Regions from separate parts of the Foliimonas ilicis genome, predicted to be linked through region 2. Evidence: predicted binding sites of a transcription regulator. Region 2 holds the regulator's gene; the other holds the start of a gene.

Region 1 (16,120 bases), on a different contig from region 2:
GGAAATATCGCGCTTAATGAACGTCGTTGAACGCTACATCATGCGCCGCGTGCTTCAGGTTTTCGCGGCTGCTCTGTTCTGGACGCTCGCAATCGTCTGGACGACGCAGGTGCTTGCCCGCATCGATCTGGTGACGGACAGCGGTCAATCCGCACTGACATTCTTCGAAATCGCAACGTTGATTTTGCCGTCGATCATCCCGATCGTGGTGCCGTTCGCGCTCATCATCGCCGTGGCGCAGACGCTGAGCATCATGAATACGGATTCCGAACTCGCGGTAATCAGCGCATCCGGCGCGTCGCGAATGACCATCGTCAGCCCGATCATAATCGTGGGACTTTTGGCCAGCGCGTTTTCATTCGCGGTCGACAATGGCGTCGATCCTTATGCGCGGCAGCGCGGCCGCGAGCTGGTCGCAACCGCACGCGCCGACCTTCTTTCGCTGGTCATTCAGGAAGGCACGTTCCGCAAGGTGGATGACGGGCTTTTCGTGCAGATCGGGGAACGCCTGCCTGATGGACGACTCGGCGGCATTTTCGTTGCCGATTCGCGCGAAGAAGGCATCGACCTGCTTTATTATGCAAAGACCGGCGCGGTGGTCGATATCGACGACAAGAACATGCTGATCATGAATGACGGCGTCATTCACCGCAAAACACCGGCTGGCGACGTCTCCGTCATTCGCTTCACGTCCTATGCTTTCGATCTTTCGGTATTCGCCTCGGCGACCGGTTCGATCACGATGTATCCGAAGGACCGGACGATCCCCTATCTGCTCAACCCGGACCCGAACGATCCTGTTTATAAACACAAGCCGGCATCCTTCCGCGCCGAGTTTCATCGCCGCATGACCGAATGGACTTTCCCGTTCGTGTTCGCACTCATCGGGCTTGCTGTCGCAGGCGATGCGCGATCGCATCGCGAAGGACGCATCAATCCGCTGATCACAGCCGTCGTCATTGCGCTTTTCGTGCGTTGGCTGGGCTTTTTCACAGCCAACCAATTGCAGACCGCCGCCTATATGACGCCGCTCGTCTACGCCGTTCCGATTGGCTCATCTCTCGTTTGCATATGGTTCATCGCGACGAACCGGACCATGGAGCTGCCGATTTCCGTTGCTGAACGCATCTATGCCCTGTTCGGCAATGCTCGAAAGCGCCTTTCAAACGTCTGGATGCGCATTACCGGGCGTGCGGCAAGCTCACAGGGGCAGCTCTGATGGGTTGGACGCTCGGACGCTATTTCTTCTTCCGTTATCTGACGATAACCACCTGGTTCTTCATCGGCATTTTCGCGCTGGTCTTTCTTATCGACTTCACCGAATTTTCAAGCCGCACATCCGGCCTCCCCGGATTTACAGTCGGGATAGCGCTGGCGATTTCGGCGCTACGCGTGCCCATGGTCATGCAGCAGACGGTTCCATTCGTTGCTCTCTTTGCCGCAATGGCAACGCTGATTTCGCTCAACCGGAAATACGAACTGGTCATTGCACGCTCGGCAGGCATTTCGGCATGGCAGTTTCTGCTGCCATCATGCATCGGCGCGCTGCTTTTCGGCATATTGACCGTCGGCCTGCTCAATCCCCTCGCCGCGCATGGCTATTCGCGCTCGGAAACGCTTGAAACGACGCTGCGCTCTGGAAATTCGAACGAAGTCTCGGCTTTCTCGGCACCATGGATTCGCCAGAAGACGAATGGCACCGATACGATCATCGGCGCGCGCGCGATTCTCAATCAGGGCCTTGAACTGGCAGATGCCGTGTTCATCGATCTGGACAAGGACGGCGAGATCGTCGAGCGCAAAGACGCGCAGCGTGCTTTCCTGCGGGATGGTTATTGGGAGCTTAACAGCGTCAGGGTGCTGCGCGGCAGCACGGATGTAGAGCGGCTGGACCAAGCGCGTGTGCCGACTAACCTCAAACCTGAATTCGTTCAGGAGCGCCTCGCAAGGCCCGAAACCATCCCGTTTCTGGAGCTTCCGGGCAAGATCGAAGTGGCGCGCTCCTTCGGCCTTCGCGCCAACGCCTTCGCCATGCAGTTCCACTCGCTTCTGGCATTGCCGCTGCTGCTGGTCGCAATGACTCTCATTGCTGCAACAGTTTCGATGCGATTTGCACGAATGGGACAGTCGGCAACGATGATTCTGGGTGGCGTCATGGCCGGGTTTCTGCTTTATGTCGTTTCGGTATTGGTCAAAGCATTTGGTAACGCAGGCTTCATGCCACCATTCATTGCGGCGTGGTCTCCGGTTGTGATAGCGATGTTTTTCGGGGTTACTTTCCTGCTCTACAAGGAGGACGGTTAGTGAGGGGTGCGGTGTCGTCTATCCGCAAATCGGCTTTCTTGACGCGCCTTTACGGCGCGACTGCACTCGCTTGCGTAATGGCTTGCGTCGTGGCGCCCACGTCTTCCTTCGCACAGATCGATGGACAGATTCCGGCGCCAAGTGTTCCAGCCGGTTCGCAAATGCTTCTCGAGGCGGACACGCTCGTCTACGATAACGATAACAATACGGTCAGCGCCGTCGGCGGCGTGCAGATCGATTACGGCGGCAATCGCATCGTTGCGCAGCGTGTAAAATACGACCGCAACACCTCGCGCCTCATCGCCACCGGCAATGTCGAGATCATCGACAGCGACGGCACCAAAATCTATTCCGAAGAAATCGACATTACGGACGATTTCGCGAACGGCTTCGTCAATGCATTGCGCATCGAAACCGTCGACAAGACCTATTTCGCGGCAGAGAGCGCCGAGCGCAAGGACGGCCAGCTCACGACGTTCAACAATGGCGTCTACACGGCTTGCGAACCTTGCGAAGAAAAGCCCGACAAGGCGCCGATCTGGCGCATCAAGGCCCAGAAGATCATCTGGAATGGCCAGGCCAAGACTGTGCGCTTCGAGAAGTCGCGCTTCGAATTTTTCGGCTTCCCCATCGCCTATCTTCCGGCATTCGAGATCGCCGACCCGACAGTCAAGCGCAAGAGCGGCTTCCTGATTCCAAGCTTCGGTCAGAACAGCGAACTGGGTTTTGGTCTCTCAGTGCCTTACTATTTCGCGCTGTCGCCAACCTATGATCTTACCGTTACGGGATCCGGCTATACGAAGCAGGGCTTCCTCGGTCAGGCTGAGTGGAACCAGCGTTTCAACAATGGCTCTTACACATTGACGATGGCTGGCATTCGCCAGAACGATCCGATGGCTTTCGACGCGAACACGGTCGATCGCGGCACGACTGACGATCCGAACCGCTTCCGCGGCATGATCGGCTCGAAGGGCGAGTTCAATCTGAACAAGCGCTGGGCATTCGGCTGGGATGTGATGGCGCAGACCGACAAGAATTTTTCGCGCAAATACGAGATCGGAGAGTACAGTCAGTACATCTATCGCTCGGAAGTCTATCTTACCGGCCTGAACGACAGGAACTATTTCGATCTGCGCACGATGAAATTCGACGTACAGGAGGAGATTCTGGACACGTCCGCATCGGCGCGAGACAAGAAGCAACCCTGGGTTCTGCCGTCATTCGACTACTCCTACACGCCGGATGAATCGATCGCAGGCGGCGAATTGAACATCGATATCAATGCACGCTCGCTATATCGATCGCAGTTGGATCGCGTAACGCGTGTTATCGATGGTGAAACAACTACGCAGCGCGTGATCGGTATCGACGGAAGCTCCTCACGTCTTACCGGCGAAGCGGAATGGAAACGCTCCTTCATTACCGATGGCGGACTTGTGTTCACCCCTCTCCTGGCTTTCCAGGCGGACACGACATACTCCAACCCCAATTCGGAATCCATTGCGGCGATCAATGATATGGCGACGAACCGCGGCGGCGTCTCGTCCGACGTTCGCTCGGCCTATAATCGCTTCATGGCGACGGCCGGCATGGAACTTCGCTGGCCGGTGCTCTTCTCGGCAACCAGTTCATCTCATGTTCTGGAGCCAATGGGGCAGATCTTCGCCAGACCGGATACCAGCTACACCTCCGAGCTCGGCTTCCCGAATGAAGACGCGCAGAGCTTTGTGTTTGACGCATCGACCCTGTTCGAGCGCGACAAGTTTTCCGGTTATGATCGGATCGAAGGCGGCACGCGTGCAAATATCGGTGTGCGCTACTCCGGCTCATACGACAATGGCTGGTCGACGAGCGCACTTGCAGGACAATCCTATCGCGTTGCCGGCGACAACACGTTCCTCGCACCCGATCTGGTCAATGTCGGCTTGAATTCCGGCCTCGAGACAGACAAATCCGATTATGTCGGCATGGCAGGTTTCGTCAGCCCGTTCGGGCTTTCCGGTTCCGCCAGCGCGCGGCTGGACGAAGAGACATTTGAAATCCGCCGGGCAGAGCTCCGCGCTGCTTACACCAGCAGGCCACTTACCGTGACGGCTCGTTATGCCTTTATCCAAAAGCAGGAAGATTACGGCTTTCCGGACGATCGCCGCGAGGTGACGCTGGGTGCCTCTGCACGCATTCAGGAAAACTGGCGCGTGTTCGGCAGCGGAACGTATGATTTCGAATCCTCCACAGTCACGCGCAACGCCTATGGTTTTGCCTATGACGATGAATGCTTCTCCTATACGATGACCATGTCGGAAAAGCGTAATCCAATTGCGCCTAACGATGACACGGAGCGCAGTTTCGGGTTCAATATCTCGTTCCGTACACTTGGGGACTTCGGCTCATCATCGAGTGCTTTCACGACTCAGTGATGATGGATGGTGTCGCGACATCGTTTCGCCGCATAGCGAATGCATGCAAAATTGTGTTCCATCCCTGAAAACAACCGGAAACGGGGAAGAATTGTATGTTTTCGATGAAAAAATACCTGTTCTCGACAAGTTTTGCGCTGCTGGTTTCCTTTACGGTCGTGCCATCGGCTGTTTCGATCACCCCTGCGGCGGCAAGCGAGATCAAATATGTCGTCAATGGCGTACCGGTCACCAGCTATGACATTCAGCGGCGCGCGGCCTTCCTGAAGCTGCAAAGACGCGGTGGCGGCAACAGTGCAGCTTCCGACGAAATGGTCGAGCAGGCACTTCGCACCGCCGAGATCAAACGCCTCAACATTCGTGTGTCGGACAAGCAGGTCGGCGACGCGTTCAACCGCTTTGCCAGCAGCAACAAGATGTCGGTGCAGCAAATGACCGGCGCGCTCAACCAGGCAGGCGTGACCGCAGAGCATTTCAAGGAATTCATCCGCACCCAGATGGGCTGGAACCAGGCCCTTCAGGCGCGTCAGCGCGCGCAGGGCGGCTCGATGAGCGAGCAGGATGTCGTCCAGCGCATGTTGAAGGACGGCGGCAACAAGCCGAGTGCCACCGAATACATGCTCCAGCAGGTTATTTTCGTGGTGCCCCAAGGTGAACGCGGTGCGACGCTCGGCAAGCGCAAGCGCGAGGCGGAAGCCATGCGCGGACGCTTTGCCGGCTGCGACAGGACGCGTGATTTCGCAAAGGGACTGCTTGATGTGACCGTTCGCGACCTTGGACGCGTTCTGGCACCGGAACTTCCGCCGGATTGGGCCGATCAGATCAAGAGCACGAAATCCGGCGGCGCCACCGCTGTTCGCGAAACCGAGCGCGGCGTCGAGTTCATAGGCATCTGCAGCGCGCGCGAAGTTTCCGACGACCGCGTCGCACGCAGCGTCTTCCAGAACGAAGGCACGAACGACAAGCAGGCCGACGAGTTGAGCAAGCGCTACATCACCGAGCTTAAAGAAAAAGCTCGTATCGTTCAGCGTTAGGCTTTTCTGTTAATGCCGAATACGCGTGTCTCGCGTCCGCTTGCACTGACCTCCGGCGATCCTTCCGGCATTGGCCCGGAGATCGCCCTTTCGGCGTGGCATCAGAGAATGTCCGCCGACATTGCACCATTCTACCTGCTCGGCGACCCAGTGCTGATTGCGGCGCGTGCTCAAGCGGTCGGATTGGAAACGCCGCTGGCTGTCACCGATCCGGGGGGCGCTGCCGAGGCATTCGCAACGGCCTTGCCCATCGTGCCGCTAAAAGCTTCATTCCGCGATAGTGCCGGAACTCCCGATTCTTCCAATGCCGCCGGTATTCTGGAATCGATCGATCGCGGGGTGGCCGATGTGTTTTCAGGCGATGCGGCGGCAATCGTCACCTGCCCCATTGCGAAAAAGCCGCTCTACGATGCTGGTTTTCTCTTCCCCGGACATACCGAATATCTGGCGCATCTGGCAGGGCGCGCTGCCGGTACCACCGGCGCCGCCAGTACACCGGTCATGATGCTTGCAGGCCCTGAACTGCGCGCGGTCCCGGTGACGATCCATGTGCCGCTCAAGACGGTTTCCGAGCTGCTTACCGGCCATTTGATCGTAACGGTTGCGCGTGTGGTCGCAAATGATCTCAAGAACCGTTTCGGCATCGAGAACCCAAGGCTCGCGATTGCCGGTCTCAACCCGCATGCTGGCGAAGGCGGATCGATGGGCACCGAGGACGATGTCATCGTGCGCCCAGCCGTCGAGGCATTGCGCGCCGAAGGTATCGAGGCGTTCGGCCCCCTGCCCGCCGACACGATGTTCCATCCGCGCGCGCGCGCAAGTTACGATGTGGCGATCTGCATGTATCACGATCAGGCGCTGATCCCCGCCAAGGCTCTGGCTTTCGACGAGACGGTGAACGTCACGCTCGGCCTGCCCTTCATTCGCACCTCGCCCGACCACGGCACCGCATTCGATATTGCAGGCAAAGGCGTGGCGCGGCCGGACAGCCTGATCGCAGCGCTGAAGCTTGCCCGGCAACTCGCCGACCGTACGACACAATCCGCATGAGCATAGATGGGCTGCCGCCGCTTCGCGACGTGATCCGCGATCACGAACTCCAGGCGAAAAAATCGCTCGGCCAGAATTTTCTGCTCGACCTCAATCTGACGAGCAAGATCGCGCGCGCCTCCGGCAATCTGGAAGGTGCGACCGTCATCGAAGTTGGCCCCGGCCCCGGCGGGCTTACACGTGCGCTGCTTGCCAATGGTGCGGCGAAAGTGATCGCCATAGAACGGGATGAGCGCTGCCTTTCCGCGCTCGCCGAAATCGCTGCGCATTATCCGGGGAGGCTGGATGTCGTGTCAGGCGATGCTTTGAAGGCCGATTTCGCGGCACTCGCGGATGGAAAGCCGGTGCGGATCGTTGCCAATCTTCCCTACAATATCGGCACGGAATTGCTGGTTCGCTGGCTGACGGTGGCGGAATGGCCGCCCTTCTACCAATCCATGACGTTGATGTTCCAGCGCGAGGTGGCCCAGCGCATCGTCGCGAAACCCGGCAGCGATGCTTACGGGCGGCTGGGCGTTCTGGCAGGCTGGCGCACCGATGCGCGCATCGCCTTCGACGTACCGCCGCAGGCCTTCACACCGCCGCCGAAGGTGACATCATCGGTCGTACATCTCGTGCCGCGTGAGAAGCCTATCGAGGCAGATGTACGCATTATCGGGCGTGTGACGGAAGCTGCGTTCGGGCAGCGCCGCAAGATGCTGCGTCAGAGCCTGAAGAGCCTCGGTGCGGAGCGATTGCTGGAAGCAACCGGCATCGATGGAACGAGACGGGCGGAAACACTCGACATTGCCGAGTTCGCCGCCCTTGCGAACGCGTTAAATCGCTGAGCCGGGTTTTCCGATATTCTCGTCGAGCAGTCCTGAAACGAAATCGAACAGGCCCGGCCTGCGATCGCGGCGGAGACGTTCCGCCTCAACGATGGCTTTGACCTCATTATAGGCCTGGTTCAGATCGTGATTGACGACGACGAAGTCGTATTCTTTCCAATGTTCGATTTCTTCGCGCGCATTCTGCAGGCGCTTTTCGATGGCAGCTTCGGCATCCTCCGCGCGACGCATCAGTCTTGAACGCAATTCGGCCATCGAGGGCGGCAGGATGAAGATCGAGACGATATCGACCCGCATCTTTTCCTTGAGCTGCAGAGCGCCCTGCCAGTCGATGTCGAACAGCATATCGCGGCCTTCGGCCATCGCAGCCTCAACCGGCTCGCGTGGGGTTGCATAGTAATTGCCATGCACCTCGGCCCATTCGAGCAAGGCATCTGAATCGCGCAGGCCTTCGAATTCCCGCACCGATTTGAACTTATAGTGCACGCCATCGATTTCGCTGCCGCGGCGTGGGCGCGTCGTGACGCTGACCGACAACCTCAGATCGTGGTCGCTGTCCAGAAGATTGCGTGCGATGGTCGATTTTCCGGCGCCGGAAGGCGACGACAGCACCAGCATGAGGCCGCGACGACGAATAACGGTCTGTGAGCTCATGCTCTACTCCAAATTCTGAACCTGTTCGCGAAACTGATCGACCACGACTTTCAGTTCCAGCCCAATGGCCGTAACCGAAGCGGCGTTCGATTTCGAGCACAAAGTGTTAGATTCGCGATTGAATTCCTGCGCCAGAAAGTCGAGCTTCCGGCCGACCGGGCCTTGCCCGCCGAGCAGGCTGCGGGCGGACGCGACATGCGTCTTGAGACGGTCGAGCTCCTCGCGGATATCGGCTTTGGTGGCGAGAAACGCCGCTTCCATATGAAGCCGTGCTTCGTCGAGATTGGTGCTGGCATCCATAAGCAGCGCGACCTGCTCGGAGATGCGCGCGCGGATGACACCCGGCTCGCGCGAAGGATCCGCTTCCGCCCGAAGCGTCAGCGCTTCAACCGTGTCGATATGGCCGGAAAGCAGCGATTTCAGTGCTTCGCCTTCATCGCCGCGTGCTTTTTCCAAAGCTGACAGCGCCTGATCGAGCGTTGCGATTACCACAGCATCGAGCTGCGCCCTGCTTTCTTCGGTTTCGGCTGTTTCGGGCACTTCCAGAACGCCGCGCAGCGCGAGCAAGCCATCGGCGCTGGCCGGGGCCACACCGAATTGCTCTTCAAGTCGCTTGGCAAGGCCGGCAATATCTTTGAGAAACACTTCGTTGATGACCGGCTGCGTTTGCGAACCGCCGGTTCTGTTTACCGTCAACGTGGCCTGAAAATTACCGCGCGAAAACCGCTTCTGGATTGTCTGGCGGACGTTTTGTTCAAGCCGCTCAAAGCCGGGAGGAAAACGAAGGCGTACTTCCACGCTCTTGCCGTTTACCGACTTCACTTCCCAGGCGACGCTCGTTCCCTCGCTTTCGGAGGAAGCGCGCGCGAACCCTGTCATGCTCTGCAAATTCATGGTTCCCGCGCCTGTTCGCTTATTTACTGGGCTATAATTTCCGAATCCGCCCCGCTTTCGGTGGCCGCCTTGGCGGCTTCCTCGGCACGTTTCCGCTCAAACGCACGCCAGCGCGCGACATTCTCATTGTGCTCGTTCAACGTTTTCGCGAAGACGTGGCCACCTGTCCCATCGGCTACGAAATATAGGTCTTCCGTTTTCGAGGGGTTGGCGACGGCCTCCAGCGAGGCGCGACCGGGATTGGCGATCGGCGTCGGCGGCAGGCCGTTGATCGTGTAGGTGTTGTATGGCGTCGGCGTATCGATGTCCGAGCGGTAGATAGGCCGGTCGGAAGGTTTGCCCTTGCCGCCAAAAATACCATAGATGATCGTTGGATCGGACTGCAGGCGCATGCCCTTTTCGAGACGATTCAGAAACACCGAAGCCACCCGCGACCGCTCGTCGCCGCGTCCGGTTTCCTTCTCGACGATGGAAGCCAGCGTGACGAACTCGTTGATGTCTTTCAGCGGCAGATCGCTTACGCGACGCTCCCATATGCCTTCAACGAGGCGTTTCTGATCGGTGAGCATCTTGTCGATGATCTGCTGACGCGTCGCGCCGCGCGTGAAGCGCTGCGTATCGGCGGCCAACATTCCTTCGGCGGGAATTTCAGTAGGCATGTCGCCGGTCAGCGCCTCATGCTCTGCAATTCTCTGGAACGCTTGCTCGACCGTCAGCCCTTCGGGAATGGTCAGCGAATAGAGAACGGATTTGCCGGTCTCCATGATGTCCATGATCTCGCGCATGGAGGCGCCGGCCTTGATTTCGTACTCACCGGCCTTCAGCTTTCCATCAGCGTCATGCGCGCGCAGACCGATGCGGAACACGCGTGCATCGCTGATCAGACCGCGACGCTCCAACTGCCCGGCAATCTCGGCCACGCTGGAATTCGGCTTGACCAGAAATGTCGTGGCGGCTGTGGTCGGACCCGGCCCGTCGAACTCACGCTTGCCGAAATAAACGAGCAGGCCAACGCCGATGACGACAAGCATCACCAGCGAAAGCATGAAGTTCAGGAAAACGACGAACTGGTTTTTCGAATGCCGCGAACGACGGGGCGGCGGCGTGCCTGCCTCCGGCCGCAAGGCTTCATTGGCCGACTTTGGAACGATCGGTTTCGATGGCTCGGCGTGTTGCCCAGATTCCACGTTTTCGGGTGGAGTGTTGCTCATGACGCCTCGGAAATGTTCGATTTTGCGAATCTCGATGCGAGACTACCCTCGAATATGGCAAAATTCACGGTGCAACGCGCATCGCGCGGGCATTTATCCATTATAACGTTGCAGGACCAACGACGCGTTCGTTCCACCAAAACCGAAAGAGTTCGACAAGACAACGTCGATCTGCCGTTCGCGCGCTTTGTTCGGCACGAGGTCGATGGCCGTTTCGCGTTCAGGATTGTCGAGATTGATGGTCGGAGGCGCGATATTGTCGCGGATCGCCAGAATGGAAAAGATCGCTTCGGCAGCGCCCGCAGCACCCAGAAGGTGGCCGATGGACGACTTTGTCGAAGACATCGAGATTTTCGATGCAGCATCCCCGACCAGACGCTCGACAGCGCCGAGTTCGATCGTGTCCGCCATGGTCGAAGTGCCATGGGCGTTGATGTAATCGAGGTCGGACGGCTTGAGATTGGCGCGCTTCAACGCGGCAGTCATGCAGCGGAATGCGCCTTCGCCGTCGGAAGCCGGTGCGGTGATGTGATAAGCATCGCCGGTCAGGCCGTAACCGACCACTTCGGCGTAAATCTTTGCGCCGCGCGCCTTGGCGTGTTCGAGTTCTTCCAGAACGACGACACCTGCGCCCTCGCCCATGACGAAACCGTCGCGGTCGCGGTCATAGGGGCGCGACGCCTTTTCAGGCGTATCGTTGCGTTCGGTGGAAAGCGCCTTGCAGGCCGCGAAACCGGCCAGCGAAAGACGCGTGACAGGCGCTTCCGCACCGCCTGCAACCATGACATCGGCATCGCCGAACATGATGAGACGTGCAGCATCGCCAATGGCGTGCGCGCCGGTGGAGCAGGCTGTGACCACGGCATGGTTCGGGCCTTTCAGCCCGTGCCGGATGGAAACCTGCCCGGAAATAAGATTGATGATATTGCCCGGAATGAAGAACGGGCTGATGCGGCGCGGGCCGCGCTCCTTGAGGGTCATCGCATTGTCGGCGATGCCATCGATACCGCCGATCCCGGAGCCTATGAGAACGCCGGTAGCATATTGCTCATCCGGCGTTTTCGGTTCCCATCCTGAATCCTTCAGTGCCTCGTCGGCGGCCGCAATCCCGTAAAGGATGAAGTCGCCGATCTTGCGAAGCTCTTTGTGCTCAAGAAAGGATTCAGGGTTGAATGAGGCGTTGCTGCCGTCGCCACGCGGAATCACATGGGCGATCTTGCAAGGAAGATCGTCCACTTCAAATTCCGTGACGCGCTTTGCAGCACTCTTGCCTGTTAGCAGTTCTTTCCAGCCATGTTCCACTCCTACGCCAAAAGGCGAAAGCAGACCCAAGCCGGTAACGACAACCCGCCTCATCATAACAGTCTCAATGCAACTGGACTGACGCAGAGCGTCAGGCAGAGGCCTTGTCGATGAACTTGACGGCGTCGCCGACCGTCAGGATCGTCTCGGCTGCATCGTCAGGAATCTCGACGCCGAATTCTTCTTCGAACGCCATGACGAGCTCGACCGTGTCGAGGCTGTCCGCGCCCAGATCGTCGATGAAGCTTGCAGCTTCCGTTACCTTGTCGGCGTCTACGCCGAGATGTTCGACAACGATCTTCTTGACGCGCTCTGCGGTGTCACTCATTTGGGCATCCTCGTCTCTGTTTGTTCGTCTTCGTTAGCGGTCTGACTGCCGCTAATCAAGTTGAAAGATGTTCTGTCCAGAACCCCGAAGCTTCTGGGATTGAAGTCTCGAGCCTCGGATTAGAGCGCCGCATTACACGAAAATATGCTGGCGTCCAAGGCGAAAAGCCCTTTCGGACGGGTTGGATAGAAAGAGTCTGTTAAGAACTAGGGCTAAACCGAGGCAATTTCAGATCATCGCCATGCCGCCATTCACATGAATGGTCTGGCCGGTGATGTAGGCTGCTTCGTTCGATGCGAGATAAACAACGGCGGAGGCGACTTCCTCGCCCGTACCCATACGCTTGGCGGGAATTGCCGCCATGATGGCTTCTTTCTGCTTGTCGTTCAACTTGTCGGTCATGGCCGATTCGATGAAACCGGGCGCGACCGCGTTTACCGTGACGTTGCGTGTGGCGATTTCCTGCGCCAGCGACTTGGAAAAACCGATCAGACCGGCTTTCGAGGCGCAATAATTCGCCTGGCCCGGATTGCCGGTAACACCGACGACCGAAGAAATATTGATGATACGGCCATTGCGGCGGCGCATCATAGGGTGGGTCAGTTCACGCGTCAGGCGGAAAACGGCGGTCAGATTGACCTCGATCACCGCATCCCAATCAGCATCCGACATGCGAACGAACAGGCCATCCTTGGTGATGCCTGCATTGTTGACCAGAATATCGACGCCTTCGAGATCGGCTTCGGCTTTCTGGCCGAGCGCCTTTACGGCTTCGCGGTCCGAAAGATCGGCCGGGAACAGCTTTACGCGGTCTCCGAGATCGCTTGCCAAAGCTTCAAGCTTCTCGACACGGGTGCCGTGAAGGCCGACGATTGCGCCCTGCGCGTGAAGCGCGCGGGCAACCGCCTCGCCAATGCCACCGGAAGCGCCGGTGACGAGCGCCTTGCGACCGCTCAGATCGAACATTGATGCAACTCCCTTGCTGCGTTTAATTCGTGTCAGTCTATCGAAGCCAGAACAGCTTCAACATCGGCGGAATTGCCGATAGAGGCCGTCTTGATTTCCTTGTCGATGCGGCGGGCGAGCCCGGAAAGAACCTTGCCTGCACCCACTTCGTAAAGTGTCGTCACGCCATTCTTGCCGAACCACTCGACCGTTTCGCGCCAGCGCACGCGGCCCGTGACCTGCTCGACCAGACGCGCGGCAATTTCTTCCGGGTCCGTCAGGGGCTGCACGACAACATTGGCGACAACCGGCACGATTGGCGCATTCTTGGTCACACCGGCCAGCGCTTCGCGCATCGCATCGGCTGCAGGTGCCATCAGCGCAGAATGGAAGGGTGCGGAGACGGGCAGCAAAATTGCGCGTTTGGCACCCTTTTCTGTGCAAAGGCTTGCGGCAGCTTCAACGGCAGCCTTACTGCCGGAGATCACAAGCTGGCCGCCGCCATTATCGTTTGCGATCTGGCAGACGCCATCCTTGCCGACTTCTGCGCAGACGGCTTCAACATCTGCCTGTTCAAGGCCGATGATTGCCGCCATAGCGCCCTGACCGACGGGAACCGCCGCCTGCATGGCGTTGCCGCGAATGCGCAGGAGCCTTGCGGTATCGGCAATAGAAAACGTTCCGGCGGCAGCGAGTGCTGAATACTCGCCCAGCGAGTGACCGGCGACATAGGCCGCCTTGTCCTTCAGCGAGAAGCCGCGTGCCTCAAGTGCACGCAAAGCAGCCAGCGATACCGCCATCAGTGCAGGCTGGGCATTCGCCGTCAGCGTCAGCGCGTCTTCGGGACCTTCCCAAATGGTTTTCGACAGCTTTTCGCCCAGCGCATCATCCACCTCGTCGAAGACAGCTTTGGCTTCGGGGAATGCATCCGCCAGTTCCTTGCCCATGCCGACGGACTGACTGCCCTGGCCCGGAAAAGTGAGTGCGATCGCCATTTTCTATGTGCTCCCGGCTCGTTTAATCCTGCTGCCGTGTGAACAAGCCAGCCTCTCAAGTCAAGCCTGAGGCGACATTTGACGGGTTCCGGCGATAACCGTTGCATGAAATGCGGATATTAAAAGTGTCCCAGCGGAAGGATCGCAAACCTTCCAAAAACGTTAGCCGAGACTAGCTTTTATGACACTTCAATGACAGTAAGATAACAGGGTGCTAGTACGGGGAAGTTGCGTTGGTAAACCATATTGCTGGTACGAAGCCGGCTCAAACGGTCGTTGAGACCGCAGGAGCATCCGCCCCCTCCCCGCGCAAACTTTCGTCGGCCCGGATACTCGCCTCTATTTCGGCGACCTTCATTCTTTCTGCAATTCTGGTTCTGGTCATGGAGTGGATCGTACGCGGTTCGCTCGATTCGGCGCTTCTCTTCTTTCAGGAACCGTTTCGCCCAAGCTGGACGACAGTCGGCCTCTTTGCGCTGCTGATTACAATTCTGGACGCGATATTGGGCCGCACACATCATGGTCTGCTTGTGCTTGGGCCTGTTGCGGTGATCCTTGCATTCGTCGCGCACCAGAAATCGCTCTATCTCGGCGATCCGCTCTACCCGACAGATTTTCTCTACGCCCGCCAGATCATCGAATTGATGCCTCTTCTGGTAGGCGAGCGTCCGTTTACAGCCGTTTTGATAGTCGTTGCGACCTTCGCGGCCATCGCCTTGCTGTTTTCCACTTGGCGTTTCTGGCGCAGGCGCTTCCCGTTGATGTCGCTCAAGGGCCGCGCCGTACGCCTTCTGGTCGCGCTTCCGGTTCTCGCCTTCTTCGTGTCGATCATGGATTACGCGAGCTTCTCCTGGATTCGTGACCGTCTACAAATCAGCCCGATGATGTGGGACCAGAAGGAAAACTACGCCAGCAACGGCTTCGCCATCGCTTTCGCGCTCAACCTTCCCATGGCCAATGTCGCGGCACCGGCAGGTTTTTCAGCCAAGGCGATCGACGCGATCCCGCAGCCGACGCTGAAGGCGGCAGTGCTTCCGGAAGAAAAGCCCGACGTCATCATCGTCATGAGCGAATCGTTCTGGGATCCGACCAAGCTGCCCGGCGTGACGATCACGCCCGATCCGATCGCCAATGTGCGTGAAATGCAGTCCGGCAATGTGTTCTCGCCGGAATTCGGTGGCATGACCGCGAATGTCGAGTTCGAGGCACTGACCGGCTTTTCCAACGCATTCCTGCCCACCGGCAGCATTCCCTATCAGCAATATGTGCGCAAACCTCTGCCCTCGCTTGCGACCTTCTTCCGCAGCGAAGGCTACGCGACCCGCGCCATCCATCCGTTCAGCGGCTGGTTCTGGAACAGGACGCCGGTCTATGAGGCGCTCGGCTTCGAAAAATTCATGTCACAGGAAAATCTGCCGGAACTCGCCAAACGCGGTCCGCTGGTTTCCGACGAAGCGTTGACGGAAGAAATTATTCGCCAGGCAGATGCCATCGAGGAGCCGTTCTTCTTCTTCACCGTGACGCTGCAAGGCCATGGCCCTTACGAGGCAAATCGCTATCCCGACGCCACGCACAAGGTCTCCAGTGCGGCGAGCGATGCCACGAACGCTTCGATCCGCACCTATTCGGAAGGCGCCTCTGACGCCGACAAAGGCTTGAAACGCCTTGTCGAGTGGGCAGCCAAGCGCGAGCGGCCAACGGTGATTGCGTTCTTCGGCGATCATTTGCCGCCGCTTGGGCCTGTCTATGTTGACACCGGCTTCATGCCGGACAATGTCGCGAAGCGCCGTGCACCGCTGGACGAGATGATCGAGCAGCACGACACGCCGCTGGTCATCTGGTCGAATCGCGACGGTGCTGTGAAGGATCTCGGCTCGATCAGCCCCGCCTTCCTGCCCCTGCAGGTGCTGAAGAGTGCCGGCATCGAGCATCCTTATTATACGGAGTTCCTCGGCAAGATGCATGAGGACTACAGGGTCATCGACCGCAACATGCTGATTTCCAAGGACGGAACCGGCACGCCCGACTGGACGCGCGCAAATCGCATCGATCCGGCCCTGCGCGACTTCCGCTATCTCCAGCACGATCTGATGTTCGGCAAACACCGCAGCCAGCCCGCGTTCTTCCCAGAAACAGCAGTCAAAGATGCTGATATTATG
Region 2 (16,120 bases):
AAGGCGATCAGATATGCGGCGCGCTCAAGCGCACTACGCCGACCCAGACTCAGCAGGTTTTCGTCCAGCATCTGCTCTTCGCGCGAAGCGATCCACGTGATGTCATAGGCAAGGCCCGGATAATTCCGATAGAGGTTCGGGAGATTTTCGCGCTCGAACACGCATAGCAGCATGGGAGACAGTGCCTCCACCGAGTGTTCCATCTCGCCAACCATGCTTCCCTGAAGGCCGATCAGATCGCCCGGCATCAGATAGTTCAGGATTTGCCGGCGGCCGTCGCTGAGCAATTTGTAGCGAAATCCCCAGCCGGTCAGAACCGTATAGAGATGCGGGCTGGCTGTACCCTCCAGAAGCACGGTCGCTCCCTTGTCGACCGCCAATTCTCCACGCTTGAACGTAGTAATGAATTCGAGCTCTTCCTTTTCGAACTCTCGAAAAGTTTCGAGCGGACGCAACGGACATTTCTCGCATGGATATCGTCTCGCTGACAGCGAGCGCCCCGGCTGCATCACACTTACCTCGCAAACCCAGCAATAGAACCCTTATCGGGCTTGGCGACCCTCGCCAATATGTCTTTTTTAAATGACGCCTTTGTCGCGCAAGTGCATGACGAGCGACATTTGGAGATTACGAATTTGACTCGTTTATTGTCGGATATGCGCGTTCTGGTTATCGAAGATGAATTTCTGATCGCCATGGATGTCGAACAGCTTTGTCTCGACAACGGCGCACGGGAAGTCACCATTGCGCGTTCTTCTGCGGATGTTGAACTCGACAAAACAATCTCGTTCGACGTCGCCGTGCTCGACATATTTGTCGACGGCGCCACAAACCTCGATTTCGCCGAGAATCTGAAAAAGCGAAATGTGCCGTTCATATTCGCTTCGGGTTATTCGGATGTCGCGGAAATCAAGCAGACTTTCCCCGACGTGCTGATCATCTCGAAGCCTTATGCCGGTAGCGATCTGGTTCAGGCACTGGCGACTGTCACCGGCAGGAGCAAGGAATCAAGCAGCGCTTGATCCCATAACCTGAGCCGAAATCGAATCCGGACCATAATCAGCTTCACCGGAGATTTTCAGAATCTCCTGCAGTCGGCTTCTCGCCCTGCTGACGCGGCTTTTGATCGTACCAACCGCGCAATCGCAAATCTCGGCGGCTTCTTCATAAGAAAACCCCGAAGCGCCAATCAGAATTATCGCTTCACGCTGATCCTCGGGCAATTGCTCGAGAGCAGCACGAAAATCGTTCAGATCAAGCATGCCCGGCTGGCTTGGATGTACCGCCATCCGCTCGGTCATGATACCGTCGCTGTCCTGGATTTCGCGACCGCGCTTGCGCATTTGCGAATAGAATTCATTGCGCAGGATAGTGAACAGCCACGCTTTCAAATTCGTGCCGAGCTGAAAGCTCTGCTGCTTGTCCCACGCCTTGACGAGGGTTTCCTGCACGAGATCGTCGGCCTTGTCCGCATTCTGCGTCAAAGACACAGCAAACGCACGCAGGCTTGGGATCGTCCCAAGGAGGTCTTTCTTGAAATCCTGTACTGCAGCCATCACGACTCAGTCCTTATTCTGAGCAGGTTCGGCTTGCTCAAGCTGGCTGAGAAGCTGTGCAAACCGATCCGGAACATCATCGGATACGAGTTCGTCGTAATATTGCTTCAGTTTGCGGCCAATTTCAGAATTCGCTCCCAGAGCATTACCGGTCTGGCGCGCAGACGCGTCGCCGGAGTTTGGCTTTTTCATAGTCATTCCGTTGGTTTGCCCTGTTATAAATTACCCGCCCCGAACCCAATCGGGACCACCGGTGCGAAACCGGCAGAAACCCGAAGTTGCTGACAAACGCGGTTTTTCCAAATAAGTTCCATCCTAATCGGAACTTTTTAATGAGCAGCGCATTTTGTGCATCGTTGCAATAAAATTGCGTACGTGACGAAACGTCATGCGAGGGAGACGTCCTTATGAGTTTATCCGCTTCAATTGCCCCACACCTGCCCTTTCTACGGCGCTTTTCGCGTGCCGTTTCGGGCTCCCAACAGAGCGGCGATGCTCTCGTGGCGGCAATGCTTGAAGCAATCATCGCCGATGTCAGCATCTTCCCGGAAGCGTCCAATGAACGGATTGCTCTTTATAAGATATTCGCGAAGCTGTTTACCTCGGTCGCAGTGAAAGTGCCTCAGGTTACACCTATCAATGCATGGGAACAGCGTGCCTCCGCCAACCTTGCAGCGCTGGCTCCGCGTCCGCGTCAGGCATTCCTGCTCATTGCAGTCGAGGGCTTCACGAATTCGGAAGCCGCCGAAATTCTGGATGTGAGCGAAGCCGAATTCGAGACACTGGTTTCGCAGGCAAGTTCTGAGATTTCCAGGCAGGTTGCGACCGATATCCTTATCATCGAAGACGAGCCTTTGATCGCGATGGATATCGAAGAAATGGTCGAGAGCCTTGGCCACCGTGTAGTCGGCACTGCCCGCACCCACGCGGAAGCAACCGATCTCTTCAAAAAGACGAACCCGAAAATGGTTCTCGCTGACATCCAGCTTGCCGATGGCAGCTCAGGCATCGACGCGGTGAATGAAATTCTCGCATCATCGACGGTGCCCGTCATTTTCATCACGGCATTCCCTGAACGCCTTTTGACCGGAGAGCGGCCCGAGCCGGCGTTCCTGGTGACGAAACCGTTCAACCCGGAAATGGTGAAGGCACTTATCAGCCAGGCGCTGTTCTTCGACAGGCAGGCCAAGGCCGCAGCCTGACACTCAAAAATATTTCCGCTCAAAAAGGCCGCTTTTCACAAGCGGCCTTTTCTTTTGCAAGGAACCAAAGCTAAGAGTTTGCGTTCTATTGCAGACATTCAAGGAGGCTGAAATGCTCTACTGGGCTCTCGTATTTCTCGTCGTCGCGATCATCGCAGGCGCGCTTGGGTTCGGCGGCATTGCCGGCACTTCTGCGGGCATCGCCCAGATTCTGTTCTTCGTATTTCTGGCCTTTCTCGTCATCTCGCTCATTGCAGGTCTTTTCCGCAGAGCTTCGTAATCGAAGAACGGGCCAATGATATACTGGAGGCCGTCCCCCCTCAGATGGCGTCCAGCTAACCGCCGGGTACAATTGCTTAATTGCAGTTTGCCCGGCGGACTCTTGTTAAGGTTCGCTTTTTTGGGAACCCTTGCCGAACAATCCCGTTCACGCTGACGGGGAATATTTGGATTATGGTCGGAACACACAAGAGCTTGAAGAACGAGCAAGATACCGATCTCAATCGTCAGGTTGCCGAGGGTAATCCGGAGTTTGGTCGCAGCCTCCTTCACGTTCTTAAAAACACCGGCATTTCCGTTCTCTATCAGGACACCGAGCTAAATACGGTGTGGGGTCAAAACATATTCCCCGAACTGGAAAACGCTGTGCTTTCCGATGGGATGGGCCGGCTGTCTGCAAGCGGCCAGCAGTTGAGCCGAGTTGCCGCTGTTCGTAGAAACGTCCTTTCCACTGGCAAGGCCGAGCGGATCGACGCGGCAGTTACCACACCGCAAGGTATCCGATGGTTCAAGATATGGATCGACGCCGATAAAAATGCAGCTGGAGAGCTGCAAGGCATAGTCACCACCGCTATAGACGTTACCGAAGAAAGACGCCGCGAACAGACGTTGAAAACACTTCTTCGCGAAGTCGCGCATCGTTCCAAGAATCTGCTTGCCATCATTCAAAGTATTGCAACGCAGACCGGACGACATTCCGGGAACATCGACACATTCCTGAGCCGTTTTCGCGGCCGTATCCAGTCGCTTGCCTCATCGCAGGATCTTGTGACGTCATCCAATTGGCGCGGCGCGGATTTGTGGGAGCTGGTCGCAGGACAAGTCGGCAAATACAGCGACAACCTCCAGAAGCATCTGCGGCTTGATGGCGAGAAGCCTTATCTCAATCCGAATGCCGCGCTGCATATAGGATTGGCGATTCATGAACTCGCGGCCAATTCGGCAACCTATGGAGCTCTGTCAAAACCGAGCGGTTTCGTGGCTGTGTCCTCAAGTCTGGTCCCGAGCGAAACTGGAAAGCCGGCTCTTCAACTTCTTTGGCGTGAGCAGGTCGGCGGCGTGACGTCGCTTTCCGAGAAACGCTTCGGCAGTATCGCATTGGAAAAGGTGGTTCCTGCCTCGCTCAACGGCGAGGCGAGCCTGTCTCTGGACGATGGCTGGCTCGAATATCGGCTGCTCATTCCCAGTGGCAGTTTCGAGCTCGAATAGAGCAACAGTTTAAAAAACGTTATTTTCGGACCATCTTTATTCCTTCATGTGGAACTCTCGCGCTTCTACCTGCGTTTCATGGTTGAAAGGGTTTCATCATGGAACACATTGCAGCAGTGCTTTTGATCGTTGGATGTTCAAACTCGTTGCAGGAATGCAAAGAGCTTCCAGCGCCCGTGCCGCTCTATGAAGCAGCCGAAGATTGTCAGCGCGAAAGCGGTGACATGATCCGCGCATATCATGGGAAATTCGAAAAAATCTTCGGAACGTGCGTTGTCGTAGACCCGGCACTTGAAGAAGAGGATGCCGAGCTGGTCTGGGATATAACGCCCAAGGGCAAGCTCGAGGCATCGATCGAGCGTCCGAACGCGATAGTGGCTTCCAATGTGAACGCCACGCGCAAGACTGCAAATCAGTAACAAACTTGGCAACACTCCACGGCCAGTGGACTATCCAGAGGGTTGAGACATGAAGAAAATTATCATTGCAATGGCAGCAGTCGTGGCGCTCGCCGGTTGTACGACGGCGGAAAACGATGCGGCACTTGGCGGCGTAGCGGGTGCAGCCATCGGTGGTCTGGCAACTGGTAAGGTTGGTGGCGCGCTGGTCGGCGGCGTGGTTGGTGCAGCTTCTGGCGTTCTGCTTGGTGCCGCGACCCGCAAGGGCGAATGCCGCTTCCGTGACCGCAATGGCCGCATCTACATCGCAGCCTGCCCTGCAGGCTATTATTGAGGCGTAAAAACGAGGCGTCGCCAAAGACGCCTCTTTGCCTCTGCGTGATTTCACTCGTTCAGAGGTATCGTGATGGTGATGACGATTCCGTCATCACCAAAGGCGCGTTCGATCGTGCCCCTCAATTCGCGCACGATATTCATATCGATAAGCTTGGTACCGAAGCCGGTCTTCTCCGGCGGATTGATCTTTCCGCTACCAAGCTCTTCCCATCGCAGCGTAAGAACTTTGTTTTTGACCTCGTTTTTGACGAGCCAGCTAACCCGCAGGGTGCCCTCTTTATTCGCACGGCCATATTTGATGGCATTGGTGGCAAGCTCGTGAAACGTCAGCCCCATGGCCTGCGTCGCCGTCTCGTTCAGCATAATTTTGGGGCCGTCCATCGCGTCGGCGGGAAGCTCGCCGCCGAACACCTGCCCTAGCTCCATCCGCAACAGCTCTTCCATATCGGCCTTTTGCCCATATGATCGTGTCAGCATGTCCTGCGAATTCGACATGGCCTGAAGGCGCGCGGAGAACGACGTCGCAAATTCATTCATATCCTTGGAATGCGCCGCCGTCTGACGCGACATCGCCAGCACCCGCGCAATCGAATTTTTGATGCGATGCTTCATTTCCTGAAGCATCAGATCTTTCTCGGCCAGGCTGGACTCGGTCGTCTCGTGAAGGGCCGATATGGCCTCGAAGGCGCGCTGCTGATAGCGCGCGACCAGTGCCACCGCTCCCGCCAGAAGCAGGCCGAACAGCCCCAGCGCAAACGGCATGATACGCGAGGATGGCGGGGCGAATTCCGCTGACGGCCTGAAAATCACGCTCCAGCGCCGCCCCGCAACGACGATCTCGCGCATTGCCAGCAGACTTCCGCCATATGCCTCCGAAAGCGGCGCTGCAGAGCGGTACAGAAGATTCTGGTCGCCAACTGCGGTATCGAATATTTCCACCTGAACCGGCAGCAACGGCGCACGTCCGAGCGTGGCATGAAACAGATCAGCGCTGCGGAATACGATGTAAAGAAGCCCGCCTGCTGTCGTCGAGGTTGGCTCAACTTCCGGTGTCACGGTCAGGAAAATCAGAAACCCGGGATAGGTCTGGCTGCTGCCGGTCGCTTCGCCGAGCATCACGCGGCCTGTCGCACGCGGCTCACCCGTGGAAATGGCGCTCTCGATGGCCGGACGCCGGATCGGGTCGGTCATCATATCGTAGCCCATACCGGAACTGTTATCTTGATCTCGCGGCTCGAACAGGACGATTGGCGCACGCAACGTCAAATCCGTCTCCGGGTAGACTTCCTTTTGTCCATCACCGTGCTGCGCAAGTTCGCTTTCAACCGCGCCTTCTTGCCCCTTTTCGATCAGCCGCACGAAGCCAATGCCACGTAACCCTTCGAAATTGTCCGAAACGTTCAGAGCGTCGAAGAAGGATTTGAATTCGGAAGGATTGACGGTCCCCTGCTCTACCTTGAACAGCGCCTGTGTCGATCGCAGCAGCGACATGTGGAGATCGACACGGCTTTGAATGCGATTGAGCGCTTCGTCGGCTGTCGCATCAAATTTGATGCGCGCAGCTTCCTGCGCGGCAAAATATGCAAACAGAGCAACAGCGGCAGCGGCAATTGCCACGGCAAAAAACACGACGCCTGGAAAAAACTTCTTCAAGTCGAATACTGCCGGTTTGATCCCACCATATTCCTTATTAGCGTCTGGCTACGCGAATGCAAACGCACTCGCGTAGCTGCCAATAATCGGGAGAATCTGTCCGTTCAGCTTTTGACGACAAGCGCGCCCGGACCCGGAATGGCGCCCGGAGGACATTTGCCAAGAATGATCATGCCAAGCACTTCATCCTGGGTCACATCACTTGTCTTTGCTGTGCCGACCACCTGACCGTTTTTCATGACGCAGACCCGATCCGAAAGATCGAACACGTCGTGAATATCATGGCTGATGAGGAAGATACCGATACCGTCCTGCTTGAGCTGCTTTACCAGTTCACCAACCTGCGCGGTTTCCTGAGGACCGAGAGCAGCCGTAGGCTCATCCATGATCAGAATGCGTGCATTGAAGAGAATAGCCCGTGCAATCGCCACTGACTGACGCTGACCGCCCGAAAGCTTGCTGACCGGATCCTTGAAGCGCTGGAACCTCGGATTGAGCCTGCCCATGACCTTGCGGGCTTCGGCTTCCATGGCAACATCGTCAAGCGTGCCCCAGCTGGTCTTCAGCTCACGGCCGAGAAACAGATTGGCTGCAGCATCCACATTGTCCGCCAAAGCAAGCGTCTGGTAGATGGTTTCGATACCGTATTTCTTGGCATCGCGCGGATTGCTGATCGAAGCTTCCTCGCCATTTACGAAGATCGTGCCTGCATCGCGCTTATAGGCGCCGGACAATATCTTGATAAGCGTCGACTTGCCCGCGCCATTGTGGCCAAGCAGCGCCACGACTTCTCCCGGAAAAAGATCGATCGAGGCGTCGTCCACGGCACGAATGCCACCGAAGGCGATCGATATATTCTTCATATCGATCAGAGGGGTTTGCGTTTGATCCATCGCTTTTCTCCCCGATTACTGCGTGCGACGGCGATAAAGCGTGTCGAGCCATACGGCCACGACCAACACTATGCCGACCACGATGTTCTGAAGCGGCGTATCGACGCCGAGAAGGACCATGCCCGATTGCAGAGACTGCATCAGCAGCGCACCCAGCATCGCGCCTGCAACCGTGCCGACACCGCCCGAAAGCGACGTGCCGCCGATAACCGCTGCCGCGATGACCAGAAGCTCGTCCAGCGTGCCTTGCGCGTTGGTTGCCGCATTGAGGCGCGATGTCGAGATTGCCGCACCGATTGCCGCGAGAAAGCCCATCAGCATGAAGATTTTCATCGTTACCCAGCGGGTGTTGATGCCAGCGAGCGCTGCCGCCTCCGGGTTGCCGCCGATGGCGAACACATAGCGTCCGAAGCGGGTTCTGGTCGTGATGAAGGTCATGATGATGCCCGCAGCGATCGCTATCAGAACCGGTATGGCGATGCCATGCGCGATGAACAATCCGCCTTCGGGAATGGTGATATTGTTGGCTTCGGCATAACGCCGGACTGTGCCTGCTGGCCAAGGATAGGAATTGGCGACCCACACGGCACCGAGAATGACGCCGCAGGTCAATACGCCAAGGAACGTTTCAGCCCATACGGGGCGAAGCGGAAACTTGAAGCGCTTGCGCTGCTTGCGACCTGACAGCAGCATGAAAACCACTGCGGCACATGCAACAAGGCCGACGATCCAACTTGCGGTCGCACCTATAGAGCCATCCGGCCCGCCGCCCATCAGGCGGAAAGTGGCATCCATCGGGGCGACGGTCTGGCCACTTGTGACCCACCAGGCCGCACCGCGCCAGACAAGAAGTCCGCCAAGCGTAACAATGAAGGCAGGGATGCTGAGATAGGCAATCAGAAAGCCCTGAAACGCTCCGATCGTGACGCCCACGATGATACCTGCGGCAAGCGCGATCATCCAGATTGTAGGGTCGCCCAGCGGGAAACCCATCATTCTGGGGAGCCAGACAGCTTGCGTAACACCCATGACCATACCAGCAAAGCCAAGCAGCGAACCGACTGAAAGATCGATATTGCGCGTAACGATCACCAACACCATGCCGGTCGCCATGACAGTGATGGATGATGACTGAACGGAAAGATTCCAGAGGTTTCGCGGCGTGAGAAACAGGCCGTTCGACAGAAAATGAAAGCTGATCCAGATGACCAGCAGCGCGCCGACCATGCCGAGCATGCGGGTGTCGATTTCCGTCGCCTTCAGAAACCTTGCGACCGGTCCAAGCTCGGACGATCTTGCTCCGTCCGGCATTCCGCTCGATGCCACTTCACTCATGAAGTCCTCCCGACAGTACGGCTTGTTCCGTTACTGTGAACATGGACCGGAACCGAACGCCATGTTTGGCTACTTCGGGACAGGTCATACGATAGTTTGAACCATGATCAGGCTTCGTACCAGCCCGATCTAGACCCCAAGAAAAACGCCGCGGCTTCTTGGCCGCGGCGTTTCGCTAAATGGTCAAATTATTTGCAGGCCGGAACCGAACCGGCAGCAACGCCCTGACAGACAACGTCCTTCGAGACCCAGCCTGCGTCGATGATGACGTCAAGATTGTCCTTCGTGATCGGAACAGGCTTCAGGAACACCGAGGTCATCTCGACCTTGTTCGGACCGCCATCGAACTTCACTGCGTTCGGAATCTTGTCCATCTCAGTTCCGTCAGCAAGCTGCGAAGCGATTTCGGCAGCCGTCTTTCCAAGCTCACGCGAGTCTTTCCAGATCGACACGGTCTGCGTGCCAAGCGCGATGCGGTTCAGCGCAGCATGGTCGGCATCCTGCCCGGAAACCGGAACGGAACCGGCAAGGCCCTGTGCGTCGAGTGCAGCAATTGCACCGCCTGCGGTACCGTCATTGGCCGCAACGACTGCATCGACCTTGTTGTCGTTTGCGGTCAGGAACTGCTCCATGTTCTTCTGCGCGTTAGCCGGCAGCCAGCCATCGGTGTAGGCTTCGCCGACATTCTTGATCTTGCCGGAATCGATCGCTTCTTTCAGCACTTCCATCGCGCCCGCAAACAGGAAGTCTGCGTTCGGATCGGCACCCGAGCCTTTGATGAAGACATAATTGCCTTCCGGCTTCACGTCGAACACGCCCTGCGCCTGCATGCGGCCGACTTCCTTGTTGTCGAACGTCAGGTAGAAAGCGTCCTTGTTTTCGATCAGGCGGTCATAGCCGACGACCGGAATGCCTTCGGCGACGGCTTTTTCGACAGCCGGTCCGATTGCGCTGGAATCCTGCGCAAGGATGATGAGCGCGTTTGCGCCCTGGCTGATCAGGCTTTCAACATCGGTGAGCTGCTTTGCGGCAGACGACTGCGCATCGGCCGAAATATACTTGTCGCCCGCAGCTTCGAGAGCTGCCTTGATGGCGGCTTCATCGGTCTTCCAGCGCTCTTCCTGGAAATTGGACCAGGAGACGCCGATGATCTTGTCTTTCGCCTGTGCCGCGACCGAAAGCGATAGCGACATGGCAACGCCCGCCAGAATGGCGGTGGTAAACTTATTCATGATTTCCTCCCAAGCGCCGGAAAGCGCGACTACGATTATAAAGCGTCAGAGCAGCTTTTTTTCGAGCTCCGAAATAAATAGTGGCGCAAGCCGTGACTTCTGTCAATATCCGCCTGTACGCCGTAAACGGGCCCTCACGAACAAGAGGCCCGCGACGGGTGCGGGAGGAGTTAAGCCACATGCCGGCTGGAATAAGACATGATGATTTGCGACGCCGGAACAGGGCGATGGTCATCGCTGAAGTGCGCCGCTCGGGACAGCCATCTCGAACCTCCATAGCGAACGCCACGGGCCTCAGCCATTCCACCATATCCGCCATCTCGTCCGACCTTATGGGTGAGGGAATTCTTGTGGAGACGGCCTCGGCAGAAACAGCAAAATCAAGGCGCGGAAGGCCTCAGGTGGGATTGGGTCTTAATCCGAAGGCCGCCGCCACGGTCACGATCGTCCTGTCCCTCAATCATCTGGTAGGTGCTCTGATCGACTATTCCGGGGTCATGGTCGCCGAAGAAAGCTGCAAGCTGCCGACGCTCGAACTCTCTCAGGAAGAGCTGATTGAGGCATGTATCGCGATGGTCGAGCGTCTAGTCAAAAAGAACAATACGCAACGTAAGATCCTGCGCCTGATGATCGCCGTGCAGGGCATCACTGATTCGCATTCGCGCAAGATGCTCTGGTCGCCGATCACCAGCCACACAGATCTGGAACTGGCCGATCTGCTCGAAAAACGGTTCGGAATTCCCTCGACCGTCGAAAACGACTGCAACATGATCACAGTGGCGCTGCGTTGGCGCGATCCGGATCGCTACAAGAACGATTTCATCGCCATCCTGCTGTCGCACGGCATCGGCATGGGACTGATGCTCAAAGGTGAATTGTTCACCGGCACGCATTCATCCGGCGCCGAATTCGGCCATATGAACCATCTGCCGCATGGCGCGCTTTGCCGGTGCGGACGGCGCGGCTGCGTCGAGGCCTATGCCGGAAATTATGCGATCTGGCGCAATGCCCACGGTTTGGCCGAAGATGTAGCCCCACTGGTCGACATAGACGACGCCGACATGCTGGAACTTGCAGAAAGCGCCCGGAATCATCCCGGCCGCGTGCGCGACGCGTTTCATACCGCAGGCGAGGCAATTGGCTATGGTTTGGGAAGCATGTTCGCGCTGATTGACCCTGCCCCGGTCGCCGTTGTCGGCATAGGGGCCGCGGCTTTCGATCTGATCGAACCATCACTACGCGACGCGATAGCCAACACCGCAGGCGGACAGCACAACAAGGCAATCAGCTTCGCCGCGATCCCGGACGAGTTCTCGCTCATCCGCGAGGGCAGCGCCATGCATGCGCTGACCCATATCGACAGCGCGATCTTCGCGCCGGGCAACGGTACGAAGACCTAGAGCCCTTTTGATAATTCGCCCTGCCGAGGCATATAGTGTGGTTTTCGAGAACCGGAGCGGAGCGTACATTTGGTACGTGAGCACCGGAAGCGCAGAAAACTGCGCTAGATGTCCGGCAGGGTAGAATTTGCAAAAGGGCTCTTAAAGCTGGTCTTCCTGGATCGCGTAACCCGCGCCGCGTATCGTGCGGATAACGTCCGGCATACGGCCTGTGTTCACCGCCTTGCGCAGACGACCGACATGCACATCGACCGTTCTTTCGTCGATGTAAATCGTTTCGCCCCAGACATTGTCGAGCAACTGGCTGCGCGAGAACACGCGGCCCGGATGCCGCATCATGAATTCCAGCAGCCGGAATTCCGTCGGCCCGAGCTTGATCTCGCTTTTCTTGCGATAGACGCGATGCGCTTCGCGGTCGAGCATGATGTCGCCGACCTTGAGAATGCTCGAAAGCACTTCCGGCTTTGCCCGGCGCAGAAGCGCCTTCACGCGTGCCATGAATTCAGGCGTCGAGAACGGCTTGACGAGATAATCGTCGGCGCCCGTCGCAAGCCCCCTCACCCGGTCGCTTTCTTCGCCGCGCGCCGTCAGCATAATGATCGGCAACCTTTGCGTTTCAGGACGCATGCGCAGCCTGCGGCAAAGCTCGATGCCCGAAATCGCCGGGATCATCCAGTCGAGCACCAGCAGATCGGGAACGTTTTCCTGCAGCCTGATCTCGGCCTCGTCGCCGCGCGCGACGACCTCGACCTGATAGCCTTCGGATTCGAGATTGTAGCGAAGAAGAACGCCAAGGGGTTCTTCGTCTTCAACCACCATGACTTTTGGTGCGATCATCGCATTTCACCCGTCATTCTACTCGGCAAGAACCGTCATCGTGGTTTCATCGAGTTTAGGTCTGTTCGGTGGCAATTGCTCGCCCGTCATCACGAAATAAGCATTTTCGGCAATGTTGGTCACATGGTCGCCGATGCGCTCGAGGTTCTTCGCGCAGAACAGAAGATGCGTGCACGCCGTTATGTTGCGCGGATCTTCCATCATATAGGTCAGCAATTCGCGGAAGATCGCCGTGTATTTGACGTCAATCTTCTCGTCTTCGGCGCGAAGCGTGCGCAATGCATCCGGTTCGCGCGCGACATATTTGTCGATGACCAGCTTCACCTGATCCAGAACCAGCGCGGCCATGGAATCGATGCTGTGCGACAGGCTCTTCGGCGCCGCCGTCTGGCCGACCGCGCTGACGCGCTTTGCGATGTTCTTCGCGAGATCGCCGATGCGCTCCAGATCGCCGGCCATGCGGATCGCGCCGACGACAGCGCGAAGATCCTGCGCCATTGGCTGGCGCTTGGCGATAAGCGTTATCGCACGGTCATCGAGTTCGCGCTGTTTCGCATCCATGATCGCATCTTCGGAAACGACGCGCTGGCCGAGTGCGGAATCCGATGAAAGCAGCGCACGAATGGCGTCCGCGACCATCGAACCGGCATTGTCGCCCATTTCACGAATAAGGCGGTCGATCTGCTCAAGTTCTTCGTCAAAGGAGGTGACGGTATGTTCGCCCATGATCTGTCCTCGTATCCCAACCGTCAGCCGAAGCGGCCGGTGATGTAATCCTGCGTGCGCTTGTCGTCCGGGTTGGTGAACATCTTTTCGGTCGCACCCTCCTCGACCAGATAGCCGAGATGGAACATCGCCGTGCGCTGCGAAACGCGGGCTGCCTGCTGCATGGAGTGCGTGACGATGACGATCGTGTAGTTCTGGCGAAGTTCGTCGATCAACTCCTCGACGCGCGCAGTCGCAATCGGGTCGAGCGCCGAGCACGGCTCGTCCATCAGGATCACTTCCGGTGAAACGGCAATTGCGCGCGCAATGCAAAGGCGCTGCTGCTGGCCGCCCGAAAGCCCAGTACCTGGTTCCTGAAGCCGATCCTTCACCTCGTTGAACAGACCGGCCTTCTGCAGGCTGCTTTCAACGATCTTGTCCATCTCGGTTTTGTTCTTGGCCAGACCGTGAATGCGCGGTCCGTAAGCGACATTCTCATAGATCGACTTAGGAAACGGATTAGGCTTCTGGAACACCATGCCGACACGGGCGCGCAGTTCGACGACGTCGATCTTCTGCGTGTAGATGTCCTCGCCGTCCAGCGTGATCTTGCCTTCGACGCGGCAGCTTTCGATCGTGTCGTTCATGCGGTTGAGGCAGCGCAGGAAGGTGGACTTGCCGCAGCCGGACGGGCCGATAAGCGCCGTAACCTGCTTTTCGCGCACGTTCAGATCGACATCGAACAGAGCCTGTTTTTGACCATAGAAGACGCGAACCTTTTCGCCCTTCATTTTCAGTTGTTCGTTCGTCTCTGTCATTCGCTTACCCAGAACTGCTTCTTCTACTGCTTGTTCGGTCATTATGTTCATAATCCGTGCTCCTACCAGCGCCGTTCGAAACGGCGGCGAAGTATGATTGCAGTGATGTTCATTGCCGCGAGGAAAAGCAGCAGGATGATGATGGCTCCCGAGGTGCGCTCCACGAAGGCGCGCTCGGCCTCATTGGCCCACATGAATATCTGCACCGGAAGCGCTGTCGCCGGATCGAATGGCGTTGATGGGAAGTTGGCAACGAAGGCCACCATGCCGATCAACAGCAGCGGCGCGGTTTCGCCGAGCGCCTGTGCAAGGCCGATGATCGTGCCGGTCAGGATACCAGGTGCGGCCAAAGGCAGAACGTGATGAAACACCATCTGCATTTTCGATGCACCGACGCCAAGTGCGGCAGCACGGATCGACGGCGGCACGGCCTTGAGAGCGGAGCGCGTCGCGATGATAATCGTCGGCAGCGTCATAAGCGTCAGCACCAGACCGCCGACGATGGACGCGGATCGCGGTAGCCCGGCAAAATTTATGAAGACCGCCAATCCCAAAAGACCGAAGACGATGGAAGGCACGGCCGCGAGATTGTTGATGTTCACTTCGATCAGATCGGTGAAGCGGTTCTTCGGCGCGAATTCTTCCAGATAGATGGAAGCGGCAACGCCGATCGGCAGCGCCAGCACCAGCACGATAGCCATCATGTAGAGCGAACCGATGATCGCAACACCCATGCCGGACGTTTCCGGGCGGCTCGATGCGCCGAAGGTGAAGATACCCGTATTGAACTTCTCTACCATCGAACCGTCAGAGGTAAGCTGGTTCATCCAGGTCACCTGCTGGTCCTTGACCTTGCGGCGCGCTTCGTCGACGCGCAGATCGATCTGCCCCTTATGGGCGGAATCGACGTCGGCATTGGCCAGCACCCAGACATTCTGCGTCGTACTTATGATGGACGGGTCTTCGACCACCATGTCGCGAAGCTGCGTGCGAACCCCTTGCGAGATCATGCCGCCGAGCAGACGCGACTCCGCGCGGCTTGCGCCATCGAGATTGACGCCAAGCTTGGTCGCAAGCGCATCGCGGGCCAAAGTTGAATAATTCGCCATCTGCAGCACGGACGGATCGGTCGCACGTTCGTTCTTCGGATCGATCGTTTCCGCATTAAAGGTGATCGGAAGGCTGATCGACGTCTGCCAGAAAGCCGTGTGACCATCGCGCACGACGGTATAGAGCAGCGCCAGCAGGAAAAAGATGCCGAGCGCGATTGCGACGATGCCGTAGATCTTGAAGCGGCGCTCTGCAGCGTAGCGCTTCTTGATCCCGATATCCCGCCGCGGACGGGCAGCCGTGGTGCCGACGTCTTGGGTGGTGAGGTCGGTCATTCGTACTGCTCCCGGTATTTGCGGACGATGTAGAGTGCGAAGATGTTCATCGCGAGTGTGATGACGAAAAGCGTGATGCCGAGCGCGAAGGCGACGAGCGTCTGCGGCGAGGTGAATTCGAGGTCGCCCGTCAACTGGTTGACGATCTTGACCGTGATGGTGGTCATCGCGTCGCCGGGATTGATGCTGAGATTGGCGGCGACACCCGCCGCAAGCACCACGATCATCGTTTCACCGATAGCGCGCGATCCGGTCAGAAGGAGTGCGCCGACAATACCCGGAAGTGCTGCCGGAAGGATAACCCGCTTCATCGTTTCGGAGCGCGTTGCACCAAGACCCAGCGAGCCGTCATTCATGGCGCGCGGAACCGCGGTGATGATGTCGTCCGACAGCGAAGACACGAACGGGATCAGCATGATGCCCATGACAAGGCCCGCCGTCAGCACGCTCTGCGCGAGGATGAAGGGTTGCCCGCCATAAAGTGCTGCGCTCAGATCACGCAGGAACGGACCGACCGTAACCAGCGCGAAGAAACCGTAGACGATGGTCGGGATACCGGCCAGAAGTTCAAGCACCGGCTTGACGATACCGCGTACTCGTCGCGAAGCGTATTCGGCCATGTAGATTGCTGCGAAAAGGCCGATCGGCACGGCAAACAGCATCGCCACAAGCGCGATATAGAGCGTGCCTGCGAGAAGCGGAATGAGGCCGAACTGTCCCGCCGCGCCGCCCGAACCGGCTGCTGCAAAACGCGGATCCCACACCGTTCCGAAGAAGAAGGTCATCGGCGATACGGAATTGAAGAAAGAAATCGTCTGGAAAAGCATCGAAAGCACGATGCCAACCGTGGTCAGGATCGCGATGGTCGATGCCGCAAGCAAA

What was found. Region 2 encodes PhoB, which activates phosphate uptake and scavenging genes when phosphate is short. Its sites were predicted from a motif close to TGTCATNNANCTGTCAT; they were not measured.
Region 1: the regulator PhoB is predicted to act here: its motif matches at 14,143-14,159, upstream of ABFT80_RS24250 (LTA synthase family protein).

Annotation. Positions count from the first base shown of each region.
Region 1 covers NZ_JBDUUH010000014.1:70,568-86,687, forward strand. Annotated here, with positions in the region: gene lptF (LPS export ABC transporter permease LptF) at 17-1,219, shown strand; gene lptG (LPS export ABC transporter permease LptG) at 1,216-2,304, shown strand; gene ABFT80_RS24195 (LPS-assembly protein LptD) at 2,304-4,721, shown strand; gene ABFT80_RS24200 (peptidylprolyl isomerase) at 4,817-5,755, shown strand; gene pdxA (4-hydroxythreonine-4-phosphate dehydrogenase PdxA) at 5,768-6,805, shown strand; gene rsmA (16S rRNA (adenine(1518)-N(6)/adenine(1519)-N(6))-dimethyltransferase RsmA) at 6,802-7,632, shown strand; gene gmk (guanylate kinase) at 7,621-8,286, opposite strand; gene ABFT80_RS24220 (YicC/YloC family endoribonuclease) at 8,290-9,180, opposite strand; gene mltG (endolytic transglycosylase MltG) at 9,204-10,391, opposite strand; gene fabF (beta-ketoacyl-ACP synthase II) at 10,485-11,747, opposite strand; gene ABFT80_RS24235 (acyl carrier protein) at 11,785-12,021, opposite strand; gene fabG (3-oxoacyl-[acyl-carrier-protein] reductase) at 12,250-12,987, opposite strand; gene fabD (ACP S-malonyltransferase) at 13,020-13,961, opposite strand; gene ABFT80_RS24250 (LTA synthase family protein) at 14,195-16,120, shown strand, end outside.
Region 2 covers NZ_JBDUUH010000001.1:751,708-767,827, reverse strand. Annotated here, with positions in the region: gene ABFT80_RS03815 (Crp/Fnr family transcriptional regulator) at 1-509, opposite strand, end outside; gene ABFT80_RS03810 (response regulator) at 636-1,022, shown strand; gene ABFT80_RS03805 (RNA polymerase sigma factor) at 1,008-1,556, opposite strand; gene ABFT80_RS03800 (NepR family anti-sigma factor) at 1,563-1,748, opposite strand; gene ABFT80_RS03795 (response regulator) at 1,964-2,758, shown strand; gene ABFT80_RS03790 (DUF1328 domain-containing protein) at 2,871-3,038, shown strand; gene ABFT80_RS03785 (sensor histidine kinase) at 3,119-4,246, shown strand; gene ABFT80_RS03780 (hypothetical protein) at 4,345-4,665, shown strand; gene ABFT80_RS03775 (hypothetical protein) at 4,715-4,978, shown strand; gene ABFT80_RS03770 (CHASE domain-containing protein) at 5,029-6,633, opposite strand; gene ABFT80_RS03765 (ATP-binding cassette domain-containing protein) at 6,738-7,526, opposite strand; gene ABFT80_RS03760 (sugar ABC transporter permease) at 7,542-8,861, opposite strand; gene xylF (D-xylose ABC transporter substrate-binding protein) at 9,050-10,093, opposite strand; gene ABFT80_RS03750 (ROK family protein) at 10,273-11,493, shown strand; gene phoB (phosphate regulon transcriptional regulator PhoB) at 11,635-12,330, opposite strand; gene phoU (phosphate signaling complex protein PhoU) at 12,349-13,056, opposite strand; gene pstB (phosphate ABC transporter ATP-binding protein PstB) at 13,080-13,904, opposite strand; gene pstA (phosphate ABC transporter permease PstA) at 13,916-15,238, opposite strand; gene pstC (phosphate ABC transporter permease subunit PstC) at 15,235-16,120, opposite strand, start outside.